Regions from separate parts of the Streptosporangium sp. NPDC002524 genome, predicted to be linked through region 2. Evidence: riboswitches for the same ligand, from Rfam matches in the RefSeq annotation. Region 2 holds a riboswitch; the other holds the start of a gene.

Region 1 (12,200 bases), on a different contig from region 2:
GCGTCCCGTCCTCGTGCCGCAAACGCATGTGTGCCTCCAAGGCGTACTTTTCCGTGTGAGCGTCCCCGATGGCTCCGTGCCGGTCGTCGAGGGCGGCGTGAGCCGGAGCTCTCCCCGTGAGGAGCTCGACCCGGTCGTCCGAAGCATCCCGCGCGGGCACCGACCTCCGCGTCACTCCCGGAGCTGATTCCTCGGTACGTCGCTGGGCTGACCTCGATACCGCCCTCACCGCAGTTCGTACAACATTGAGATCATCTGGGTGAGATCAACCGAACTCGCTCTACAGAGTGTAGTACTACCTGTCGTGGCGAGATACCGTCTTTGGTAACAAATAAGCAGACCCCGCCGTGAGTCTCCTCACGGCGGGGTCTGCTCCCTGCCTGATCAGGCCATGCCTGGTCTTTCCTAGTTCTGGATCGGCTCCGCGATGGCGGCGGCCGAGTCGGGAACCTGGTCGACCGGCGCGTTCTCACCGATGAAGGTGAACTTCGCGTTCTCGCCCTCGCCCTCGATGCCGATCTTCACGATCTGGCCGGGACGGAGCTCGCCGTACAGGATCTTCTCGGACAGGGTGTCCTCCAGCTCGCGCTGGATCGTGCGGCGGAGCGGGCGGGCGCCCATCACCGGGTCGTAGCCACGGTCGGCCAGCAGCTGCTTGGCCTCCTGCGTGAGCTCCATCCCCATGTCGCGGTCCTTCAGACGCAGGCCCACCTGGGCGAGCATCAGGTCGACGATGCGGATGATCTCCTTCGGCGTGAGCTGGTGGAAGACCACGATGTCGTCGACACGGTTGAGGAACTCCGGCCGGAAGTGCTGCTTGAGCTCCTCCTGGACCTTCGACTTCATCCGGTCGTAGTTGGACTCGGCGTCGTTGTTCTTCGCGAAGCCGACGCCCTGACCCTTGGAGATGTCGCGGGTGCCGAGGTTCGTCGTCATGATGATGACGGTGTTCTTGAAGTCGACCACCCGGCCCTGGGCGTCGGTCAGGCGACCGTCCTCCAGGATCTGCAGCAGCGAGTTGAAGATGTCGGGGTGGGCCTTCTCGATCTCGTCGAACAGGACGACCGAGAACGGCTTGCGCCGCACCTTCTCCGTCAGCTGCCCGCCCTCCTCGTACCCGACGTAGCCGGGAGGCGAGCCGAACAGGCGGGAGACGGTGTGCTTCTCCATGAACTCCGACATGTCCAGCATGATCAGCGCGTCCTCGTCCCCGAACAGGAACTCGGCCAGCGCCTTGGACAGCTCGGTCTTACCGACACCGGACGGGCCGGCGAAGATGAACGAGCCACCCGGACGGCGCGGGTCCTTCAGACCGGCGCGCGTACGGCGGATCGAGCGGGACAGACCCTTGATGGCGTCGTCCTGACCGATGATCCGCTTGTGCAGCTCGTCCTCCATGCGGAGCAGCCGCTGGGACTCCTCCTCGGTGAGCTTGAAGACCGGGATGCCGGTGGCGGTCGCCAGGACCTCGGCGATGAGCTCCTCGGTGACCTCGGCGACGACGTCCATGTCGCCGGCCTTCCACTCCTTCTCGCGGCGCTCGCGCTTGAGCTGGAGCTGCTTCTCCTGGTCACGCAGCGCGGCGGCCTTCTCGAAGTCCTGCGCGTCTATCGCGGACTCCTTGTCGCGCCGCACGTTGGCGATCTTCTCGTCGTACTCGCGGAGGTCCGGCGGCGCGGTCATGCGGCGGATGCGCATGCGCGAGCCGGCCTCGTCGATGAGGTCGATCGCCTTGTCGGGCAGGAACCGGTCGCTGATGTAGCGGTCGGCCAGCTGAGCGGCGGCCACCAGGGCGCCGTCGGTGATGGAGACGCGGTGGTGTGCCTCGTAGCGGTCGCGCAGGCCCTTGAGGATCTCGATCGTGTGGCTGAGGCTGGGCTCGGCCACCTGGATCGGCTGGAAGCGCCGCTCGAGCGCCGCGTCCTTCTCCAGGTGCTTGCGGTACTCGTCGAGGGTGGTGGCCCCGATGGTCTGCAGCTCGCCCCGGGCCAGCATCGGCTTCAGGATGCTCGCGGCGTCGATCGCCCCCTCGGCGGCACCCGCGCCGACGAGCGTGTGGAGCTCGTCGATGAACAGGATGATGTCGCCTCGGGTGCGGATCTCCTTGAGGACCTTCTTCAGCCGCTCCTCGAAGTCACCGCGGTAGCGGGAACCCGCCACCAGGGCGCCCAGGTCGAGGGTGTAGAGCTGCTTGTCCTTGAGCGTCTCCGGCACCTCGCCCTTGACGATCTTCTGGGACAGGCCCTCCACGACGGCGGTCTTGCCGACGCCGGGCTCGCCCACCAGGACCGGGTTGTTCTTGGTCCTGCGGGACAGGACCTGCATGACCCGCTCGATCTCCTTCTCCCGGCCGATGACCGGGTCGAGCTTGCCCTCGCGGGCGGCCTGGGTCAGGTTGCGGCCGAACTGGTCCAGCACAAGGGAGGTCGACGGTGCGGCCTCGGTCGGGCCGCCCGCGGCGGCCGGCTCCTTGCCCTGGTAGCCGTGGAGCAACTGGATGACCTGCTGCCGGACCCGGTTGAGATCGGCGCCCAGCTTCACCAGCACCTGGGCGGCGACGCCCTCGCCCTCACGGATGAGGCCGAGCAGGATGTGCTCGGTGCCGATGTAGTTGTGGCCTAGTTGCAGGGCTTCGCGGAGCGAAAGCTCAAGGACCTTCTTGGCACGCGGGGTGAACGGAATGTGCCCCGACGGCGCAGACTGACCCTGGCCGATGATCTCCTCGACCTGCTGACGCACACCTTCAAGACTGATGCCGAGGCTCTCCAGAGCCTTGGCGGCAACGCCTTCACCTTCATGGATCAAGCCAAGAAGAATGTGCTCCGTACCGATGTAGTTGTGGTTGAGCATCCGGGCCTCTTCTTGGGCCAGGACGACAACCCGCCGTGCGCGGTCGGTGAACCTCTCGAACATCTCGTCGCTCCTCACAGAGCGGTCAGGCAGGTCCGGGATATCCGAGCCCTGTCATCCCGCATGGTAGCCCCGACCCGGCGACCGCTCTATGCAGAAGACGTTCCCCGAGAGCAGGGCGTTCACCCTCCATCCAACTACTTACGAGGGGCGGGATGTTCCCGCTACGCCGCAAGCGAACGACGTTTGTCTGTCGGCGAAACGCATCATGCGGTCATGGCCGCCACCGGACCCCACCGTGACCGCCATAACCGCATGATTCACTCGATCCGCTGAGCCGATCTAGTGAGCCGCTTCGTACTGCTCGACGATCTTGGAGGCGATTCGACCGCGCTCGCTGACATTAAGGCCGTGAGACTTCGCCCACGCCCGGATGTCGGCGCTCTTCTCTCGCGTGAGCGCCCGCGCTCCGCCTGCGCGGCGGCGACGGGGAGCCAGGGCGCCGGACCGGCGGGCGCTCTGCACGAAAGGCGACAGGGAGTCACGGAGCTTCTTCGCGTTAACGTCACTCAGGTCAATCTCATAGCTGGTGCCGTCAATCGCGAAGGCGACAGTCTCATTGGCCTCGCCCCCATCGAGGTCGTCGATGAGAATCTCCTGGATCTGCTTGGCCATCTACACAATCCTTTCGCGGGTATTGTTTCATTCGCAAGCTAAACATATACCCGCGATCGAAGAGCGGCAATTCCAGGAGCCCGGCGATTCTCACAGGCAACCGAGACTCGCAGTCGAGGCACCTGTGGATCAGCTCTTCTGCGACTCGGGGTCGGGTCGTTTTGCCGGACGCCGGCCGACGGCTTCACTCCGAAGTAGCTTGACGACTCCGAAGATGAAGGCCCCGCCGACGACCGCCGGGGGTATCAACGCGGACAATACGTCGTACATTCGTCCTCGCTCCGCACCGTGGGTGGCTTTCTGGGGACCATGGAAATGTGGCGGCGACTCCCGGGTCGCGCAGGCACGCCCGATCGGTCTGGAACCGCCCACAGATGACCATAGCGCCACCGGCCGGCGACGCGCGTCAGCAGGGGCGACCATGTCCGTCTCTCTCCAGCCTAATGCTTCTCTCCAGCCGCCTTACCGGTTGCGGTCGTAAAGCCGCGGGGAAAAACCGACAGGGCGATCAGGTGATCATCGCCGTCTCCGTAATACCAATGCCCGCCGGGTTCGCGGCCGCCGGGCCGTCGGCCCGCTCGTGCCGAAACCCCTGGTGAAGAGGTCTGCCCGCCGGGACGAACGACATCTCGCCGTGGAGCCGGAGATCGCCGCGGGCGGGTTCATCACGGGAATGCCCGCCCTTGACGGAACGCCCGGACGGAGAGCCGCTCGCTTCATCACCCCGGTGTGAGCGGATGTGACGCAAGCGTATGGAACAAGACGGATCTTCAACACTTTCTCGCCAAGAGTACGACCCGATCTGGCACGGAGTACATAGTCGTAGACCGTATAACCACCAAACACGATGAGCCCCTCGGACAACCCCGTCAACACCACGCGTCCCCGATCCGGATCCGTAAGAAGGCCTTCACCGGCTGTCCTGAACGCGCGGCGGAAGGCGAAGAAGAGAATCCGGCACGGGATCGCCGAGGATGCCGGAGGCACGCCGGGCCGACCATTCGGTGAGTAGTGCGCGAACCCCCGACGGCGGCGGATCCGGCATTGACGCCTCATAGGAGACCCACAGGCGCCGGTGGGCCCGTTGTGGGCACCGTACGCGAATATTCCGGCGAGCGGGGCGAGACTCGGTCATAAGTTCCCCCGCGTTGCTCAGGGCGCGGCAAATGGTTTTGCGCTTCCGTGGCCGTGGACCCCGAGACCCATACGGAGCCCCTAAGGCCCCTCGTTTTCTCCCCTGTACGCGAAAACGGGGCCGGCGGTTCAACCGCCGGCCCCGTTATTCGGGGAACTACTTGATCTTGACGACGACCGTCCCGGCCGCCTTGTCGTGCAGTGCCTGACGCAGCGGCTTGTCCCACAGCAGCCACAGCGCGTTCACCAGGGAGAAGATGTTGGCCACGTAGTTCAGGAACGGGACCCAGCTCAGGAGCTGCGGGCCGAAGAGCACCCCGGCGCGCTTGATCGCCACGTCGGAGCTGAGCCCGCCGGGCGGCAGCGCGCTGCCGACCGGCACGACCTTGATGCCCATGACCATCTTGCCGACCGTCTGCCCGCCCCGGCTGAGCATGAAGAACTCGTAGGCCAGGTAGATCGCCCCGGAGATCAGGGCGGTGAGCAGGCTCGCGAGGAACAGGCCGCTCGGCTCCGTGAAGGCGCCCGTCTCGGTGTTGAAGCTTCCCTGCGTGACGAGAACGGCGGTCATCACCGAGGTGATGATGAGCATCGGAATCGCCAGGATGATCCCGTCGACGATCCTCGCCACCAGGCGCTGCCACCACTCGGCGAGCGGGGCCGGGGCCCCGGGGGGACCGCCGTACGGCTGGCCGTAGCCCTGCTGCCCGTACGCGGGCTGCTGCTGGCCGTACCCCTGCTGGCCGTAGTCGGGCTGCTGGCCGTAGCCCTGCTGGCCGTACTGCTGCTGCCCGTAGTCGGGTTGCTGGCCGTAACCGGGCTGGGGCTGCTTCTGCCCGTAGTCGGGCTGCTGGCCGTAGCCGGGCTGCTGCTGGCCGTAGCCCTGCTGCTGGCCGTACCCACCCTGCTGGCCGTAGCCCTGCTGGCCGTAGCCGGGCTGCTGACCGTACGCGCCGGTCCCGCCCTGCTGGCCGTACCCCTGCTGCTGGCCGTAGCCCTGCTGCTCGTGGGAGGACTGCTGGCCGTAGCCGGGCTGCTGACCGTACGCGCCGGTCCCGCCCTGCTGGCCATAACCCTGCTGCTGGCCGTACCCACCCTGCTGGCCGTAGTCGGGCTGCTGGCCGTAGCCCTGCTGCCCGTAGCCCTGCTGACCGTATCCGGGCTGGCTCTGTCCGGGGCCGGTGTTCGGCTGTGAGGCCTCCGACCTGTACCCCACGACTGTCACGTCGGGGTCGAGTCCGCCAGGGCCTCGACCCGCGTTGTGCTGTCCGTAATCCGGCTGCCCCGACGGTGTGCGATCGCGGTCGGGATCATCCTGTGGATACGGCGGCTGTCCGGTGCTCACCGCGTCACCTCACTTAGACTGCGCATGTGGCAAATGTCAGACGCACATGCATGCTGCTGCACAAGGTATCGACATAGGTATCAACAGTCACCTTTCCGATCAGTCAGCTCTAAAGTCATCGGAGTCGGGCTCCCGTGTCAGATGCAGCAGCATCCGGGAGTTTCCCAAGGTGTTGGGCTTGACGTGTTCCAGATCGAGGAACTCCGCCACACCCTCGTCGTAGGAGGCGAGAAGTTCGGCGTAGACCTCCGGCGCGACGGGTGTGCCCTGGATTTCCCTGAAGCCGTGCCTGGCGAAGAAGTCGACCTCGAAGGTCAGGCAGAAAACCCGGCGCAGGCCCAGCTCGGCGGCCGTGCGAATGAGCGCGGAGACGATCCGGTGGCCGATCCCCATCCCCCTGCGGGTCGGATCGACGGCGACGGTGCGGATCTCGGCCAGGTCCTCCCACAGGACGTGCAGGGCCCCGCAGCCGATCACCTCGCCCTCCGCGTCGGTGGCGACCCAGAACTCCTGGACGTCCTCGTACAGGGTGACGGTGGCCTTCTCCAGCAGGCGCCGGCCGACGCCGCCGTAGGTGTCGACGAGCCGCCTGACGGCCCGGACGTCCTGGGTGCGCGCGCGGCGGACCGTGACCTCGGGGGCCGTCCCCGCTCCGGGCGAACCCCGCTCCGCCCCCGCGGATCCGGCGCGCCGCTCCCCGTCTCCGGGGGCCTGGATGACCGGCCCGGGAGAATGCTCAGCAAGCTGCTCCATGACCGTTCAGCGTACGTCCTCGCGGGTCTTCAATTACGGTTCACCCTTAACCCGCAGCTCGCAGGCCGCACGTGACCCTTGGAAGTCGCTTTACCACGCTCGGTGCACGGCACCTCCGGTGTGCCGTAGCTCACCTTTGGCACGGTCCCGGACCTGGGAAGACACCCGTCACACCCGTCACACCCGAGGCAAAGGCAGCGTAATGGCCATGTTGATCATATTGACGTGTGATCTTTTCGTGACACCTCAGTTGCGAAACCTCTACTGAATTCGCAGTTCTGGTTGAGCAGGAACCACGGGTGCACTAATCTCCGTGCTCGATGTCAGAGACGTAAAAAGCCTGACCCGCCGAATCCCCCCACGCAGGGAACCGGGGACCCACCACGTCCTCCGGGGTGAATCCGAGTGCCGACCGGCGCACCCGGTAGGGCTGCCTCCGGCCCGAACCCGTCAGCTAACCCGGTAGGCGGCCGAGGAGAAGGAGCCTGTTGGTGAAGCGCACGCGCGACCACGGAGGAGAGCACGCGGGTCACGACACCCGCCGCCGAGCACGCGCGCCACGAGGGCTGCGCCGCCGCATGGCGGTCGTCGGCCTGGCATTCGCCACCCTGACCCTCGGCACCCCGCTGGTGGCGGCCACCGCGGACCCCGAGCCCAGCCTCCAGCAGCTGGCCAAGCAGGCCGAGAAGCTGCACCAGGAGATCGGCGTCCTCGCGGAGCGCTACAACGGCGAGCGGGTCAAGCTCAGGCAGGCCCAGCGGGCCGCCGAGAGCGCCAAGAAGACCCTCGCGTCGAGCGAGTCCGAGCTGGCGTCCCGCCGCACCAAGGCCACCCTCCTCGCGCAGAGCACCTACATGTCGGGCGGCCTCAACTCCGGGCTCGCCTTCACGCAGGCCACCGACCCCGACACCTTCCTCGACCAGGCGACCACCAACTACGCGCTCCAGCAGCAGCAGAGCGAGGAGGTCGCCCAGGTGAGCCGGGCGATCGAGGCCGCCGGGCGGGCCCAGGCCAGCGCCAAGGCCAGGACCGCGGAGGTCAAGAAGATCCTGGCGGAGATCGACGGCAACCGGACCAAGATCGAGCGGCTGGTCGACCGCGTCGAGAGCGACCTGTTCAGCGAGGTGCGCACCAGGGCCGTCAGCAACAGGGGCGCCCGGGTGAAGACGAACGTGCCCATCGTGGGCAGCGGCAAGGCCGCCGAGGCCACCCGCTGGGCGCTCACCCAGCAGCTGAAGCCGTACGTCTGGGGCGCCGAGGGCCCCAACTCCTTCGACTGTTCCGGCCTGGTCATGTGGGCCTACCAGAAGGTCGGCATCAGCCTGCCGCACTACACCGGCGACCAGTGGACCGCGGGCACCCACGTCTCCAGGAACGAGCTGCGCCCCGGCGACCTGGTCTTCTTCTACAGCGACCTGCACCACGTCGGGATCTACATCGGCGCGGGCCTGATGGTCCACGCCCCCCAGACGGGTGACGTCGTCCACATCGCCACGATCGACAACCGCCCCTTCGCCGGAGGCGTCCGCATCGCCGCCTGAACCGGCACCGGCGACCGGATTCCCGTACGCCCGGACCGGGGGCGCACGTGGTCGAACCGGAAACGTTCACGGCGGAACAGGGGACGCACGCGGCAGAACCGCGAACCACACGGTCGAACCGAGAACGCGCGCGATCGGACGTGGTTGAACCGGAAACGCACGCGGTCGGACCGGAAACGCATGCGGTCGGACCGGGAACGCACGTGGTCGAACCGGGAACGTACACGGCGGAGCCGGATCGACGACCGGATCTGATAGGCGGGTGGGCGGCCGACGGATCGACCGGCGTACGCCCGTGTGCGGGCCGGGCACGTGTCCGGCCCCGCACGCGTGTCCGGCCCGACCTGCCGGACACGCGGCGGTGTGTCAGATCAGGCGGCGGCGCGCTGCCCAGGCCACTGCCTCGATGGCCGTGGCAACGCCGATGCGGTCGCAGATGCCTCTGAGCCTGCGTCTGACCGTCCGGCCGCTGATGTCGAGGCGACGCCCCACCCGATCGACCGTGACACCCTTGGCGAGCTCAGCCAGCAGCACGAGGTCGTCGTCACTGAGACCGATATCGCTCATGCCCAGGGGGCTGTCGCCATGGCGTGAATCCACTTCTGGATATGCCATCAAGAGTCACTCCCCCCACTCTGGAAACCGGGTGCGAGACGCCGGAAATGAATACCGTCCGCCAGGAACGGTAAACGCCTTGTTCAAAGGTCGTCAAGTTCCACTCTTCATAGCGTGCGTCCAGTATTGACATAGCAGGCGCTACGTGAAGTACTCATGATATGTCAGTGCCTTTGCGGCTATGTCATGATCGAGCGCAGGCACGAGCCGGCAAGCACCCCCTGGCTGCGGAGACCGAAGTCCTGGCAGAACAAGGTTTCGCCGGAACCGCAGGCCCGCCGGACACCCCGAAGCCGCCCCCTCGGGATCCGGCCCGCCCGCATTTCTCGGAAAAAATTGATCTCTTCCCGACGCTCTCCGACGGCCATGCCCCTGCTACCTTGACGGCACCCCATGAAAAACGTGGAAATATGAGGGTCAAGCGTACAGCTTTGCGGCATTCGCGAAGTACCGCGTGGTGACGACGGGATGCCCGAGCGATATTGGACGTGCTGGAAAGGGATTTCTGCACCATACGGAAATGCGTCCCCTATTGCGCGGAACCAGCGGGAGCATGAACCCATCCGGCATTTCCCGCCCGCCGGGTCGGCCCCGGTGCCCCGGGGCGTTTCCCTGAAGACCCACCCCGATCCGCTCCCCGAGGACCCACCCCGATCCGCGGGAATCCGCGAGGACGCCCCGCCCTGGAGCTCTGGAGCCTTGGAGCCCCGGAGTCCCGGAGTCCCGGACCCTGTCCGATCCCCGGAGCGGTGGCCGGGGTCGCCGTCCGGCCCGTTCCCGGCACGCCTCCGCCCAGGGGCATGCCGAGGCGACGCGGGACGAGGCGACGCGGCCTCTCATGACGGTGGCGCCGGGCCCGTCACCGACGGGCCCGGCGCCACCGCACCGCGAGAACGTCCTTCCGCACCGCCCCAAAGGGCTCAGGCGGTCGGCTTGACCAGCGGGAACAGGATGGTCTCGCGGATGTTCCTGCCCGTGAAGGCCATGATGAGGCGGTCGATGCCGAGCCCCATGCCGCCGGTGGGCGGCATCGCATATTCCAGGGCCGTGAGGAAGTCCTCGTCAAGCTGCATGGCCTCGACGTCGCCGCCCGCGGCGAGCATGGACTGCTCGGTGAGACGGCGGCGCTGCTCGATCGGGTCGTTCAGCTCCGAGTAGCCGGTGCCCAGCTCGGTGCCGAAGCCGATCAGGTCCCACTTCTCGGTGAGGAGCGGGTTGTCCCGGTGGATGCGGGCCAGCGGGGAGGTCTCCAGCGGATAGTCCATGACGAACGTGGGCTGGACGAGCGTGTGCTCGACGAGGGCCTCGAAGATCTCCTGGACCAGCTTGCCCTGACCCCACTTGGCGTCCCAGTGGATCTCCCGCGCGTCCGCGAGCTTGCGGACGTGCTCCAGGGGCGTCTCGGTGGTGACCTCCTCGCCCAGCGCCTCGGAGACCGACCCGTACAGGGTGATCCGCGGCCACTTCGCCAGACCGAGGTCGATCTCTTGGCCCTCGTGGACGACCACGGAGTGACCGAGGGCGGCCAGCACGGCCTTCTGGATCATCCGCTGGGTCAGGTCGGCGATGTCGTTGTAGTCGAGATACGTGCCGTACGCCTCCAGCATCGTGAACTCGGGGTTGTGGGTGGAGTCCGCGCCCTCGTTGCGGAAGTTGCGGTTGATCTCGAAGACCTTCTCCAGCCCGCCGACCACCAGCCGCTTGAGGTAGAGCTCGATCGCGATGCGGAGGTAGAGCTCCATGTCGTACGCGTTGATGTGGGTCTTGAAGGGCCTCGCCGTGGCTCCGCCGTGGATCGGCTGGAGCATCGGTGTCTCGACCTCCAGGTAACCCTCCTCGTGCCAGAAGTCGCGGACGGCCCTGACCACGGCGCTGCGGGTGAGGGCCATCTTCCTGGCCTCGTCGTTGACGATGAGGTCGACGTAGCGCTGGCGGACCCGCGCCTCGGGGTCGGTGAGCCCGAGGTGCTTCTCCGGCAGCGGGCGCAGGCACTTCGACGTGATCGCCCAGCGGTCGGCGAGGATGGACAGCTCGCCCCTGCGGGAGGTGATGACCTCGCCCTCGATGCCCACGTGGTCGCCGAGGTCGACGTCGCGCTTCCACGCGGCCAGGGACTCCTCGCCCACCCGGTCCAGGGAGATCATGACCTGGAGGTCGCCGGAGCCGTCGCGGAGGGTGGCGAAGCAGAGCTTGCCGCCGGTCCTGGACAGCATCACCCGGCCGGTGACGCCCACTTTGTCGCCCGTCGCGGTGTCAGCGGAGAGATCAGCGTATTTCTGGCGGATCTCGGCGTTGGTCGCGGTGCGCGGGAAGTTCACCAGGTAGGGTTCGACGCCCTCGGAACGGAGGCGGTCGAGCTTCTCCCGGCGCACGCGCATCTGCTCGGGCAGATCCTCGGCGGGATTCGTCACGTCATCGGTCACAGTTCCAAAGGGTACCGATGTGGCGAACCTCGTGAGTTCGCCGGTCGCGCGGCGCGGGAACCCGTCGGGAACAGGCCCACGTGAACCCGTCCTACGGCGCGGGAACCGGCCCCGCGCACGGAAACCCACCGGGAACCGGCCCGCGCGAGCCCGTCCCGCAGCACGGGAACCGGCCCCGCGACACGGAAACCGGCATTACGTGCGCAAGCCCGCCCTACGGCACGGGAACCGGCCCCGCGCACGGAAACCCACCGGGAACCGGCCCGCGCGAGCCCGTCCCGCGGCACGGGAACCGGTCGCGCGACACGCGGAGCCGGTCGTGCCGCGCCGCCCTCAGGGGGCGTTGCGGTGGTAGATCAGCCGCAGGCCGATCAGCGTGAGCCAGGGCTCGTGCATGTCGATCGAGCGCGCCTCGCTCACCACGAGCGGCGCCGCGCTGCCGGTGGCGACCACGGTGACGTCGTCGGGGTCGACGGCGAGCTCGGCCGCCATCCGCTCGACGATCCCGTCCACCTGACCGGCGAAGCCGTAGATGATGCCGGCCTGGAGCGCCTCGACGGTGTTCTTGGCGATCACCGAGCGGGGGCGGATCAGCTCCACCTTGTGCAGTTGCGCCCCAGCCGCGGCGAGCGCGTCCACCGAGATCTCGATGCCGGGGGCGGTCACCGCGCCGACGTACTCCCCCTTGGCGGAGACGGCGTCGAAGGAGGTCGCGGTCCCGAAGTCGACGATGACGCACGGGCCGCCGTACAGCTGGATGGCCGCCAGCGCGTTGACGATGCGGTCGCTGCCGACCTCCTTCGGGTTGTCCATCCGGACCGGGACCCCGGTGCGGACGCCGGGCTCGACGATCACCGCGTTCAC
Region 2 (12,200 bases):
AGGCTGAACGCGGCCGGTCTGCTGGTCGCGTCCCGTGCCGTCGTCGAGAATCCGCCCGACGACGCCGGCTTCCTCTTCTCCTCGTACGACGAGGACCAGCTCGTCGGGATCGGGCTCGTCGGAGTCATGATCGTGCTGGAGGTGGTGCTGCTCGCAGGTCCCGCCTTCGCGGTCGGTCTCAGGCGGCGGCGCCGGGAACTCGCGCTGGTCGCCGCGCAGGGCGGCTCCCCGGCGCACCTGCGCCTGATCGTCCTGGCCGACGGCGTCGTCCTCGGCTGCGGAGCGGCGGTGGCCGGCTTGGTCCTCGGGGTGTGCCTGGCGTGGGCCTCCGTCCCCCTGTTGCTGGGCAAGGTGGTCGGCGTGGCCGGTCCCCTGGAGATCCCCTGGGTTTCCGTGACGGCGGTCGCCCTGCTCGGAGCGGGCAGCGGGCTCGTCGCCGCGCTGGTCCCCGCGGTGCAGGCGGCCCGCCAGGACCCGGCGGCGGTGCTCGCCGGCCGCAGGAGCGAGGTGCGTGACCGGGTGGGCCGCCCGGTCCTGGGGCTGCTCCTGCTCGCCGCGGGAGCCGCGGCGACCGTGTTCGCCATCAGGTACAACGTGGTCTGGGTCTACTCCGCCGCCGTCCTCTCGCAGCTGGGGCTGGTCGCGCTGGCACCGAGGCTGGTGAAGGGGGCGGCGGGCCTGGCGGCCCGGCTGCCGCTTCCCTTCCGCCTGGCCGCTCGCGACGCCTCCCGCCACCGGGGCCGCACCGCGTCCGCCGTCGCGGCGGTCATGACCGCCACGGCCGCGGTCGTCGCGTTCGCCATCGCGAGCAACAGCAACTTCGCCCAGCACCGGGACAACTTCCAGGCGGCCGTCCCGGCCGGGACCATGACCATCCAGGCCGGGAGGCTCGACGACGACCGCTGGGGCACGCTGAGAGCCGCCGTCCGGCGCGAGCTGCCGGGGGTGCCACTGATCGAGGGGGCCGAGGCGACGGACGCCGAGGGAGTGACGGTCGGCATGAGAGTCCGGTTCACCGGTGAGAACGCGGCGGAACGCTCCCACTGGTACCTCCCGATCGGGGACGAGCGGCTGCTCACGCTCGTCCAGGGCCGGCGGGACCCGGTGGCGTCGGCCGCGCTCGCCTCGGGAAAGGCGGTGGTGTTCGACCCCCGGATAATCCGGGAAGGAAGGCTCTCCCTGATCCTGGAGGCGACCAGGGGCGAGGAACCGACACCCGGCGAGATCACGGTTCCGGCGGTTCTGGCCACGGTCGCCGACCCCCAGTACGCCATCGCGGTGCTGCCGCCCGCCGCCCTGCGGAACGCCGGCCTGGAGACCAGGCCTCGCTTCCTGTACGCCGCCCCGGCCTCGCACGAACTCACTCCCCGGCAGGAGCTGGACCTGGAGTGGGAGCTCACGGGAGTGGTCCCCCGGGCCGACGTCCGGGTCACGGTCGAGCGCGGGTTCCAGAACGACGTCGCCCCGACACTGTGGCTGCTCATGGGAGCGGCACTCGTTCTGGTGCTCGGCGGCACGTTCGTCGCCACCGGGCTCGCCGCCGCCGACATGCGCTCCGATCTCGCGACGATGGCCGCCGTCGGGGCGCCGCCGGGCACGCGCAGGCTGGTCGTCGCCGGACAGGCCGGATTCATCGCGGGGCTCGGTGTCCTGATCGGCACGATCGCCGGTTCCGTGACCGGAGTCGCCGCGACCTGGCCCATGACGTCCAGGATGTACAGCTTCCTGCTCACGCCGGCCGAGGCGCTTCGCGCTATTCCGCCGACACCGAAGATCGAGATCCCCTGGCTCTTGCTCGCGGCCGTGGTGATCGGCCTGCCGGTGCTGGCCGCCCTGGTGGCGGGGGCGTTCACCCGGACGAAGACGACCCTGACCCGCAGGACCGGCTAGCGACCGGCTAGCGCCCGCGACGTCTCGTGGCGTCTCGTGGTGTCTCGTGGCGTGTCTCGTGGCGCGGGAGGCCCGAGGACGGACGCGCCGGTTCCCCGGACGGTGACACGAGAACACCGCCGTCCGGGGAGCCGCCTTTCCGGCGTCGCCGTCCGGGAGCCGCCTTCCCGCGTCACCCCGCCGGAGGCGATCCCCGGATCCCCGGAAACCGCCCCCGGAACCGCTTCCGGGGGCGTCGTACGGCGGAGAGGCGTCGCTCAGTCGGTGACGTCGGCGCAGACCACGTGGGCGCCCAGCTCGACCATCCGCTGCTCGCTGCGCGCGTCGGCGACCCTCGCCATCAGGATCGGCGCCTCGCTCGCGGCGAGCTGCGGCAGCCGGGCGCGCACCCCGCGATGGATGTCCCTGACCACGTCCTCGGCCGCCGACATGTGCACCTTCACGTGCAGCATGATCCCCGGCGCGCCCGAGGAGGTGCCGGCCTCGGAGATCCACACGTGGTGGACGAGCGGGTAGTCCATGAGCAGCTGCGAGATCGCGGCGCGCAGCGCGGGCAGGATCGGGTGGTCGCACCGGCGGTATCCCGGGTCCACCAGCTGCATCGGGCCCGACAGATGTGGCCGGGGCGCCGGGATCCACGGCTGGGAGGGCGCGGCGGGCACCGGCGCTCTCGGCGGGCGCGCGGGCGCGGGACGCGAGACCGTGGCCATCGCCCCGGTCGCGTACGCCGTCGGCGCCGCGCTCGACAGCGCGGGCGTGGGGCCGCTGCGCGTCGAGAGCAGGTAGCGCTGGAGATCCTCGATCGGCACGGCCGCGGCCGCCGGGCCCGCCGCGTCGATCACGATCTCCCGCACGCCGGTGACGCGCTGGATGTCGAGGATGGTGTCGGCGTCGCACGCCGACAGCGAGTGGCTGCCACGGTGCCGCGCGTAGGTGTCCGCCGAGGTGTATCCGAGCAGGACACGATCACCGGCCTGGGTCGTGCCCAGCACGACGGAGCGGTCGGGTCGCACGGCAACCAGGAGTCCCCATTCGGCCAGCGCCGCAAGCAGCCGGTGCGGATCGCCGTGCTGCGCGAGCACGTTGCCGAGAGCGGGGTTCCCGATGCTCATATGAGGAACGATAGGTAGTGGACCACGGCTTATCAGGGTAATCGCGAAGTTTTCCTGGGATCAATACCAACTTGAATTTTGAGCGCATGAGATCTGTCAAGACGGGTAACCGTCTCCTGTGTCGCTGGGTCCCCTCGCGTCCCGCGAGCCTCCGGGAGCGTCCCGCCGGGCATCGAGGCGTCTCGGATCGCGGGACACTCGTGAACGCGTTCACAAGCGCCGATAGACTACGTGAGGTCCGTGCACCCCTCACCGTCTAGTAAGGATCCAGCCTGTGAACAAGCCCGTCGTACTGGTCGCTGAGGAACTTTCCGAGGCCGGTCTCGCGGTTCTGGGCGCGGACTTCGAAGTCCGCCACACCGACGGCGCCGACCGTGCCCAGTTCCTGCCCGCCCTCGCCGACGTGGACGCGCTCATCGTGCGCAGCGCCACGCAGGTCGACGCCGAGGCGATCGCCAACGCTCCCCGGCTCCGCGTTGTCGCCCGCGCGGGCGTCGGCCTGGACAACGTCGACGTGGAGGCCGCCACCAAGGCCGGTGTCATGGTCGTCAACGCGCCGACCTCCAACATCACCAGCGCCGCCGAGCACACCGTCGCCCTCATCCTCGCCTCCGCCCGCAACGTCGCCCAGGCGCACTCCGCGCTCAAGGGCGGCGAGTGGAAGCGCTCGAAGTACACCGGTGTGGAGCTCGACGAGAAGGTCGTCGCGATCCTCGGCCTCGGCAAGATCGGCCAGCTGGTCGCGCAACGCCTCCAGCCGTTCGGCGTCGAGCTGATCGCCTACGACCCCTACCTGCAGCCGGCCCGCGCCGCGCAGATGGGCGTCCGGCTGGTCTCGCTGGAGGAGGCCCTGGCCGAGGCCGACTTCATCACCGTGCACCTGCCCAAGTCCAAGGAGACCATCGGTCTCATCGGCGACAGGGAGCTCCACGCGGTCAAGCCGAACGTCCGCCTCATCAACGTCGCCCGCGGCGGCATCATCGACGAGAACGCCCTCTACTCCGCGATCAAGGAGGGCCGCGTCGCCGGCGCCGGCATCGACGTGTTCCCGAAGGAGCCGGTCACCGACAGCCCGCTCTTCGAGCTCGACCAGGTCGTCGTCACCCCGCACCTGGGCGCCTCCACCCACGAGGCCCAGGAGAAGGCCGGCACCCAGGTCGCGCGCAGCGTGAAGCTCGCGCTCGCCGGGGAGTTCGTGCCGGACGCGGTCAACGTCCAGGGCGGTGCCGTCGCCGAGGACGTCAAGCCGGGCCTGCCGCTGGCCGAGAAGCTCGGCCGGGTGTTCACCGCCCTCGCGGGCGAGGTCGCCACCAAGCTCGACGTCGAGGTGCGCGGCGAGATCGCCTCCCACGACGTCCGCGTGCTGGAGCTGGCCGCCCTCAAGGGCGTCTTCACCGACGTGGTCGAGGACTCGGTCACCTACGTCAACGCCCCGCTGCTCGCCAAGGACCGCGGCGTGACGGTCGAGCTGATCACCAGCTCCGAGAGCCCCGACTGGCGCAACGTCGTGACGGTCCGCGGCGTCCTCGCCGACGGCCGCGCGATCTCGGTCTCCGGCACCCTGGCGGGGCCGAGGCAGATCACGAAGATCGTCGAGGTCAACGGCTACCAGATGGAGATCGAGCCGACCGACCACCTGTCGTTCTTCACCTACACCGACCGGCCCGGCATCGTCGGCGTGGTCGGCCGCATCCTCGGCGACCACTCGATCAACATCGCCTCGATGCAGGTGGCCCGTGACGTCAAGGGCGGCAAGGCGCTCATCGCGCTCACCGTCGACACCGCCATCCCGGCCGAGGTGATCGACCAGATCGGCTCGGAGATCGGCGCCGACAGCGGCCGCTCGGTCGACCTGGCCGACTAGCCGGAAAAGCCCAGGTGGCCGCCGTCCCGGAGACCGGGACGGCGGCCACCTCTCGTCTCAGCATGTGAGAAGTGTGTACGCCGGACGAGACGGTGTTTCCGCCGCCGGGTAACCTGGAGTGATATGCGCCAGGTTCTCGTAATTCCTACCTGCCGCGGCGAGGCCTGACAGGGGCAGGCCGGCGACTCGCCGCGGTGTCGTGGCGCGTGCCGGCTCCAAGCCCCCGTCGTCGGCGGTCCGTGATCCGGACCCGCGACATCAGGCCTGGTCGGAGTCCCGACCGGAGTCTCGACCACCTTCCTTGCTGGCATGCGACCGAGACGAGATTCGCCATGTACGACATGTATCCCTGGAACCGTCCCGACGAGACCGAGGACGAGGCCACCGACGCGCTCCAGACCGCTCTGGACCGCAGGGACAACGGTGGTGTCCCCACCCGCTGAGCCCGTTCTCGCCGCCGGGATCTTCGGAGCCTCCCGGCGGTGATCCGCCGGCGTGTCTCATCCGCCGGCCACGGTTTCCGTCGCGAGCTTGACCCGCTTGGCCAGCTGAACGCCCTGCGGGTCGGGACGCACCGCGCCCGCGAAGGAGTCGCGGCGCCAGGAGTCGAGCTTCTCCTCCTTGACCACGTCGCCGGTCTGCGGGGCGTGAACCATGTAGCCGGGCTTCGTGATCATGCCGACGTGGCCGAGGCCGCTGAAGAAGACCAGGTCGCCGGGCTTGAGATCCTTCCAGGCGATCTTCTTGGAGAAGGCGGCGTACTGGTCGTTGGTGACGCGGGGGAGCTTGATCCCGGCGGCGCCGTAGGCGCGGAGCACCAGGCCGGAGCAGTCGAAGCCGCCGTGGCCGGTGCCGCCCCAGACGTAGGGCGTTCCCTGCTTGGACAGGGCCCACTTCACGGCTTTCTGCCAAGCGGGCTTGACGGCCACCGCCTTGAGGGCCTCTTTCAGCGCGGGGGTGTTGAGCGCGGCGGGCCCGGGGGCGGGGGGCGGGGAGGCGGCCAGGGCGGCGGGTGAGGCCGCGCACACCGCGGCGCCCGCGACGATCAGGGAGGCGGAGATGGACAGGACGCGGGGGAGAACTGTGCCGGACAGCATGAATTCCTTCCATAAGGCCGGCCGGGTGAGCTGTCGGGCTCGGGCGTGGAGGCCGCCCTACGGCGCGAGAACGCGCTGATTCGCCCCAAGGAATCCACCTGACGACGGCCGGGAACGGCGCTCCGGGGGAGGAGCGGGGTTCCCGAGGCCAGGTAGATCCCGTAAAGAGTGGTTCCCCGGCTCCGTGCGGGCCCGGTAAGGGGATGGCCCGTACGGATTAGGCATTGATGTGAATGGGAGGACCATAGCCAAACCTCCCGAAACGGTCAATAGGAAGCAAAAATGGACAAAACGATCAGGGGGTCTGAAGGTGCATGTGTCCGGAGGGTGAGACCGCTGTTCGATCACCGAGACGGACCGGTAAGGTGCCTGCATGGATTCGCGTAACATTCGCCTGGCGGTCATCCCCGGGGACGGAATCGGAGTCGAGGTCGTCACCGAGGGGCTGAAGGTCCTCGAAGCGGTCGGCACGAAGGTGGAGACCACCACCTACGACCTCGGCGCCAAGCGCTACCACGAGACCGGCGAGACCCTGCCCGACACGGTCCTCGAAGAGCTGCGCGGATACGACGCGATCCTGCTCGGCGCGGTCGGCGACCCCAGCGTGCCCCCGGGCATCCTGGAGCGCGACCTGCTGCTCAAGCTCCGCTTCCGGCTCGACCACTACGTGAACCTCCGCCCGGTCAAGCTCTTCCCCGGCGTCGAGACGCCGCTGGGCAAGGCCCGCCCCGAGGACATCGACATGATCGTCGTCCGCGAGGGCACCGAGGGCCCGTACGCCGGGGCGGGCGGCGTGATGCGCCGGGACACGCCGCACGAGATCGCCACCCAGGAGTCGCTGAACACCGCCTACGGCGTCGAGCGCGTCGTGCGCTACGCCTTCGCCAAGGCGCAGGGCCGCCCGCGCAGGAAGCTGACGCTGGTCCACAAGACCAACGTGCTCACCTACGCCGGTGACCTCTGGGCCCGCACCTTCGACCGGGTCGGCCTGGAGTTTCCCGATGTCCAGACCGACTACTGCCACGTCGACGCGGCCTCGATGTTCTTCGTCAGCCAGCCCGAGCGCTTCGACGTGATCGTCACCGACAACCTCTTCGGCGACATCCTCACCGACATCGGCGCGGCGATCGCCGGCGGCATCGGCCTCGCGGCCAGTGGCAACGTCAACCCCGACCGCACCGCGCCGAGCATGTTCGAGCCGGTCCACGGCAGCGCCCCCGACATCGCGGGCCAGGGCAAGGCCGACCCGACCGCCACGATCCTGTCGGTCGCCATGCTCCTCGACCACCTGGGCCTGGCCGACGAGGCCGCCAGGGTCGAGCGGGCCGTCGCCGACGACCTGGTCGAGCGGCTGTCCGGCCGGGCCGGCCGGACCACCCAGGAGATCGGCGACGACATCACCGCCCGAGTAGCCGGCTGAGGAAGCCGCCCTCCTCGACCCCGACGCGCCTGGCGGCTCATCCGAGCCGCCAGGTGCGTTTTTGTTTCTCCAGCACTGCCGGTTTTCGGCATGGATGGAGTAGTTTCCCGTTACCCGGTCCGACGCAGAATGGACCCAAGGGTAAGCCAGACACCAAGAGAAGGATCCGTGCGATGACCACCGCTCAGAAGCTCAGCTTCGACGTGCAGCTCTCCGACCACGCTCGCACCGCGGCAGAGCGCGAGCAGGTACTGGCGAGCCCCGGGTTCGGGCAGGTCTTCACCGACCACATGATCTCGATCGACTACACCGAGGGGCAGGGCTGGCACGACGCCAAGCTCGTGCCGTACGGCCCGCTCAGCCTCGACCCCGCGACGTCGGTCTTCCACTACGCGCAGGAGCTCTTCGAGGGGCTCAAGGCCTACCGGCAGGAGAACGGCACGATCGTGACCTTCCGGCCGGAGGCCAACGCCGCGCGCTTCAACACCTCGGCGGCGCGGATGGCGATGCCCGAGCTGCCCGAGGAGACGTTCGTCGAGTCGCTGGAGCTGCTCGTCCAGACCGACCGCGAGTGGGTCCCGACCACGCCGGGACACAGCCTCTACCTGCGCCCCTTCATGATCGCGACGCAGCCGGCGCTCGGCGTCAACTACCCGTCCAGGACCTACAAGTACATGGTCATCGCCTCTCCGGCGGCGGCCTACTTCGGCGGGGGCAAGGCCGTCACGGTCTGGCTCTCCACCGAGTACACCCGCGCGGCCCCCGGCGGCACCGGCTTCGCCAAGTGCGGCGGCAACTACGCGGCGGCCTTCGTGGCCCAGCGCCAGGCCGTCGAGCAGGGCTGTGACCAGGTGGTCTGGCTCGACGCGAGCGAGCACCGCTACGTCGAGGAGATGGGCGGGATGAACCTGTTCTTCGTCTACGGCGACCGCCTGCTCACCCCGGCGCTCACCGGAACGCTCCTGCCCGGCATCACCCGCGACTCGATCCTCTCCTTCGCCGCCGACCTCGGCCTGCGCGCCGAGGAGGGGCGCCTGTCGGTCGAGGAGTGGCAGCGGGGCTGCGAGACGGGCGAGCTCAGCGAGGTCTTCGCCTGCGGCACCGCCGCGGTGGTCACCCCGGTCGGCTCGGTCAAGGGCGCCGACCGCGCCTGGACGATCGGCGACGGCACCCAGGGCCCCGTCACCTCGAAGATCCGCGAGGAACTCGTGGGCATCCAGTACGGATCCCGTCCCGACCCGCACAGCTGGGTTCACAAGATCTGCTAGTCCCCGTACGAAGAAGTCCGTGGAGAGCCACGGAGAGGTCAGCGCGGGGCCGGTCGGCCGACGTGTCCACCGGTTCCGCACGGAGACGTGTCCGCAGGCCCAGTACGGAGGGGGGCGTGAGAGCCGGTCGGCCGAGATGCCCGTCGGTCCCGTACGGAGGAGCTCACGGAGAGGTCCGCAGGGGCCGGTCGGCCGGAGGGCCGCCGGTCCCATCGGTCCCGCCGGTCCCGCCGGTCCCATCGGTCTCGCGTGGAGGAGACCTGGCCGCCCACCCGGCCGGGCCTCTCCCGCCGGGCGGGCCTATTCCTCGATCAGCTTGCCGGTGTCGATCGTGAGGTCCCAGGGCGCGGGGAGCTCCAGTGACTCCCCGAGGATCACCTGGTGTTGCTGCTGGTATCCCCGCTCTCCGGGGTGGCTGAGCAGCCGGGCGAGATTCTGGGTGGCGTCGATCACCAGATAGAGCGGGACACCGGCGATCGCGCAGTTTTCCGGCTTGGTGACATGGTCGTCGTCACGGCTGCTGGGGGAGACCACCTCCACGACGAGCAGCGTTTCCTCGGCGTAGACGTTCTCGTCGTCCCACATGCGGGGAAATTTCGGCACGACGAGGAGGTCGGGCCGATAGCGATCTTTCTGGACCCCGAGGAAGAGCTTGACGTCGTATACGGGGTGCCAGCCCTGCGCCGTGGCGAACGGGATGAGCTGGACCAGCAACTGCAGGATGATCTTGGCGTGGTTGAGCGTGGGCAACTCCCTCACCACGATCCGGCCGTTGATGAGCTCGACCTTGCGGTCGGGCCACTGATCGCAGGTCTTCTGGTAGTGCCGTTCGAGCTCCTGGTGGTTGGTGGACATGGGCTTCGCCTCGCGACGGTCCAGGGTCTTGGCCATGAGGTCATCCTTCCCCCCGCACGGGTGGGCGCAACGTGTTGGTCACGTCACTCAAAGTAATCGAAAAGATTTCTCCGCGCCCGCGATTCGGGAAAGTTCTCGTCAGTGCTTTCGAATCATGGTGAGGCCGTCGGCGATGGGGAGCATGATCGAGGTGACCCGCTCGTCGGCGCTGACCATGTCGTTGAACTCGCGGATGTGCCTGACGGTCTCGTCGTCCCTGCTGGGGTCGGCGACGTGGCCGCTCCACAGGGTGTTGTCGACGAGGATCACCCCGCCGGGGGCCAGGCGGGACATGAGGATCTCGTAGTAGACGGGATAGTTGACCTTGTCGGCGTCGATGAACGCCAGATCGATGGCCGGGTGCTCGGGAAGCTCGCGCAGCCGCTCGGCCGCGGGGCCGATCCTCAGCTCGATGAGGTCGGCGACCCGTGCCTTGTCCCAGTAGGTCCGGGCGATCGCCGTCCACTCCTCGCTCACGTCGAAGCAGGTGAGCCCGCCGCCGGGGGCGAGCCCGCGGGCGAGGCAGATGGAGGAGTATCCGGTGAAGGTGCCCACCTCCACGGCGTTCCTGGCGCCGCCGAGCTGGGCGATCATGGTAAGGAAACGCCCCTGGTCGGGGGAGATCTGCATCGACGAGTTGTTGCCGGTCAGCTCACGGGTCTCGAGGGCGAGCGCGTCGAGGACGTCGTCGGGCTGGGTGGTGTGCGCGAGCAGATACTGCCCCACGGTGGGGTCGAGATAAGTCGCCTTCATGGGGCCCATTCTCGCCCGTGCCGGACGGCGGCGGGGGCGATTCCGGGTCGTGTCCGGGTCGTGTCCGGGGACTGAGCGGGCCCTGTTGGGGTCCTGTTCAGGCCCTGTTCAGGCTCCGTGCTGCTCGTGCGCGGTTCGCCCCGATCCGTGGCCGAAGGCCCGTCCGGGGCCCTGTTCCGGGTTCCGTCCGGGCTGTTCTCCAGGCCTGTGGCCGGGGCGGGCCGGCACGCCGTAAGTCTCGGATCCTGAGATCGATGTGTCAGATGGTGTCGGCGTATGGCAGACTCCGAAGCATCATGTTCTACGGTCTGCTCATTATCGGCAGGCGCGCTGGCTGAAAAGGGACACCGCCAGCGCGCAGACCTCTCACGTCCGTGAGGGGTCATTTTTGTTTCCAGAAGCCGGATGAGCGCGCGGCGAATCATCGAACCCGCGAAGGAGAACGACATGGCCGACGATCGCTTCCACGTGTACGACACGACTCTGCGTGACGGTGCCCAGCAGGAGGGGCTCAACCTCACGGTTGCCGACAAGCTGACCATCGCGCGTCACCTGGACGGTCTGGGCGTCGGCTTCATCGAGGGCGGCTGGCCCGGTGCCAACCCCAAGGACACGGAATTCTTCCGGCGAGCCCAAACAGAGCTCGACCTGAAGCACGCGCAGCTCGCCGCGTTCGGCGCGACCCGCCGGGCAGGTGTGAAGGCAGCCGACGACCCGTTGGTGGCCGCGCTGCGCGAATCCGGCGCGCCGGTCGTGACCCTTGTCGCCAAGAGTCACGACCGGCACGTGGAGCTGGCCCTGCGTACGACCCTCCAGGAGAACCTCGCGATGATCCGCGACACGGTCTCCCACCTTCGTACGGAGGGGCAGAGGGTCTTCCTCGACGCCGAGCACTTCTTCGACGGCTACAGGTCCAACCCCGACTACGCGCTGGAGGTCCTCAGGACCGCGGCCGAGGCCGGGGCCGACGTGATCGCGCTGTGCGACACCAACGGCGGCATGCTCCCCGACGAGCTGGCCGAGGTCGTGAACGCGGCCGTCGGGACGTCGGCCAGGATCGGCATCCACTGCCACGACGACACCGGCTGCGCGGTCGCCAACTCCCTGGCCGCGGTGCGGGCCGGAGCCACCCACGTGCAGGGCTGCGCCAACGGCTACGGCGAGCGCTCTGGCAACGCCAACCTGTTCACCGTGGTGGCCAACCTGCAGCTCAAGCGGGGGTTCGACCTCGTGCCGACGGAGGCGCTGGCCGACATGACCAGGATCGCCCACGCGATCACCGAGGTCACCAACGTCACCCCCAACTCCCACGCCCCCTACGTGGGCGTCTCCGCCTTCGCGCACAAGGCCGGGCTGCACGCCAGCGCGATCAAGGTCGATCCCAACCTCTACCAGCACATCGACCCGGCCGAGGTCGGCAACGACATGCGCATGCTCGTCTCCGACATGGCCGGACGCGCCTCGGTGGAGCTCAAGGGCCGCGAGCTGGGCTACGAGCTGGCCTCCGACACCTCGCGGGAGCTGGTGAACCGGGTCAAGGAGCTGGAGTCGAAGGGCTACACCTTCGAGGCCGCCGACGCCTCCTTCGAGCTGCTGCTGCGCGACACCGTCGCGGGCGAGCGCAGGCGTCACTTCCAGGTCGAGTCCTGGAGGGTGATCGTCGAGCGGGCCCGGGGCGGCGAGGTCGTCAGCGAGGCCACCGTGAAGCTGTACGCCAAGGGGGAGCGGATCGTCGCCACCGGCGAGGGCAACGGCCCGGTCAACGCCCTCGACCGGGCCGTACGGCTGGCGCTGGAGCGGCTCTACCCCGAGCTGGCGGGGGTCGAGCTGATCGACTTCAAGGTGCGCATCCTGGAGGGTACGCACGGCACCGACGCCGTCACGCGCGTGCTGATCACCTCC

The links. Region 2 has a riboswitch for cyclic di-AMP ahead of ABT053_RS14450 (C40 family peptidase). Riboswitches for the same ligand answer to the same signal wherever they lie in the genome.
Region 1: another riboswitch for cyclic di-AMP. It lies ahead of ABT053_RS27220 (C40 family peptidase); the one in region 2 lies ahead of ABT053_RS14450 (C40 family peptidase).

The regions. Positions count from the first base shown of each region.
Region 1 is NZ_JBEOWK010000016.1:216,747-228,946, forward strand. It holds gene ABT053_RS27195 (TIM barrel protein) at 1-28, opposite strand, end outside; gene ABT053_RS27200 (ATP-dependent Clp protease ATP-binding subunit) at 406-2,913, opposite strand; gene ABT053_RS27205 (histone-like nucleoid-structuring protein Lsr2) at 3,193-3,525, opposite strand; gene ABT053_RS27210 (RDD family protein) at 4,817-5,875, opposite strand; gene ABT053_RS27215 (amino-acid N-acetyltransferase) at 6,104-6,757, opposite strand; cyclic di-AMP (ydaO/yuaA leader) riboswitch at 7,094-7,240, shown strand; gene ABT053_RS27220 (C40 family peptidase) at 7,249-8,298, shown strand; gene ABT053_RS27225 (helix-turn-helix domain-containing protein) at 8,665-8,913, opposite strand; gene lysX (bifunctional lysylphosphatidylglycerol synthetase/lysine--tRNA ligase LysX) at 9,834-11,291, opposite strand; gene ABT053_RS27235 (type III pantothenate kinase) at 11,670-12,200, opposite strand, start outside.
Region 2 is NZ_JBEOWK010000007.1:213,064-225,263, forward strand. It holds gene ABT053_RS14435 (ABC transporter permease) at 1-1,890, shown strand, start outside; gene ABT053_RS14440 (hypothetical protein) at 2,148-3,002, opposite strand; gene serA (phosphoglycerate dehydrogenase) at 3,277-4,866, shown strand; gene ABT053_RS14450 (C40 family peptidase) at 5,367-5,963, opposite strand; cyclic di-AMP (ydaO/yuaA leader) riboswitch at 5,964-6,197, opposite strand; gene ABT053_RS14455 (3-isopropylmalate dehydrogenase) at 6,337-7,383, shown strand; gene ABT053_RS14460 (branched-chain amino acid aminotransferase) at 7,557-8,651, shown strand; gene ABT053_RS14465 (Uma2 family endonuclease) at 8,952-9,542, opposite strand; gene ABT053_RS14470 (O-methyltransferase) at 9,645-10,298, opposite strand; gene cimA (citramalate synthase) at 10,746-12,200, shown strand, end outside.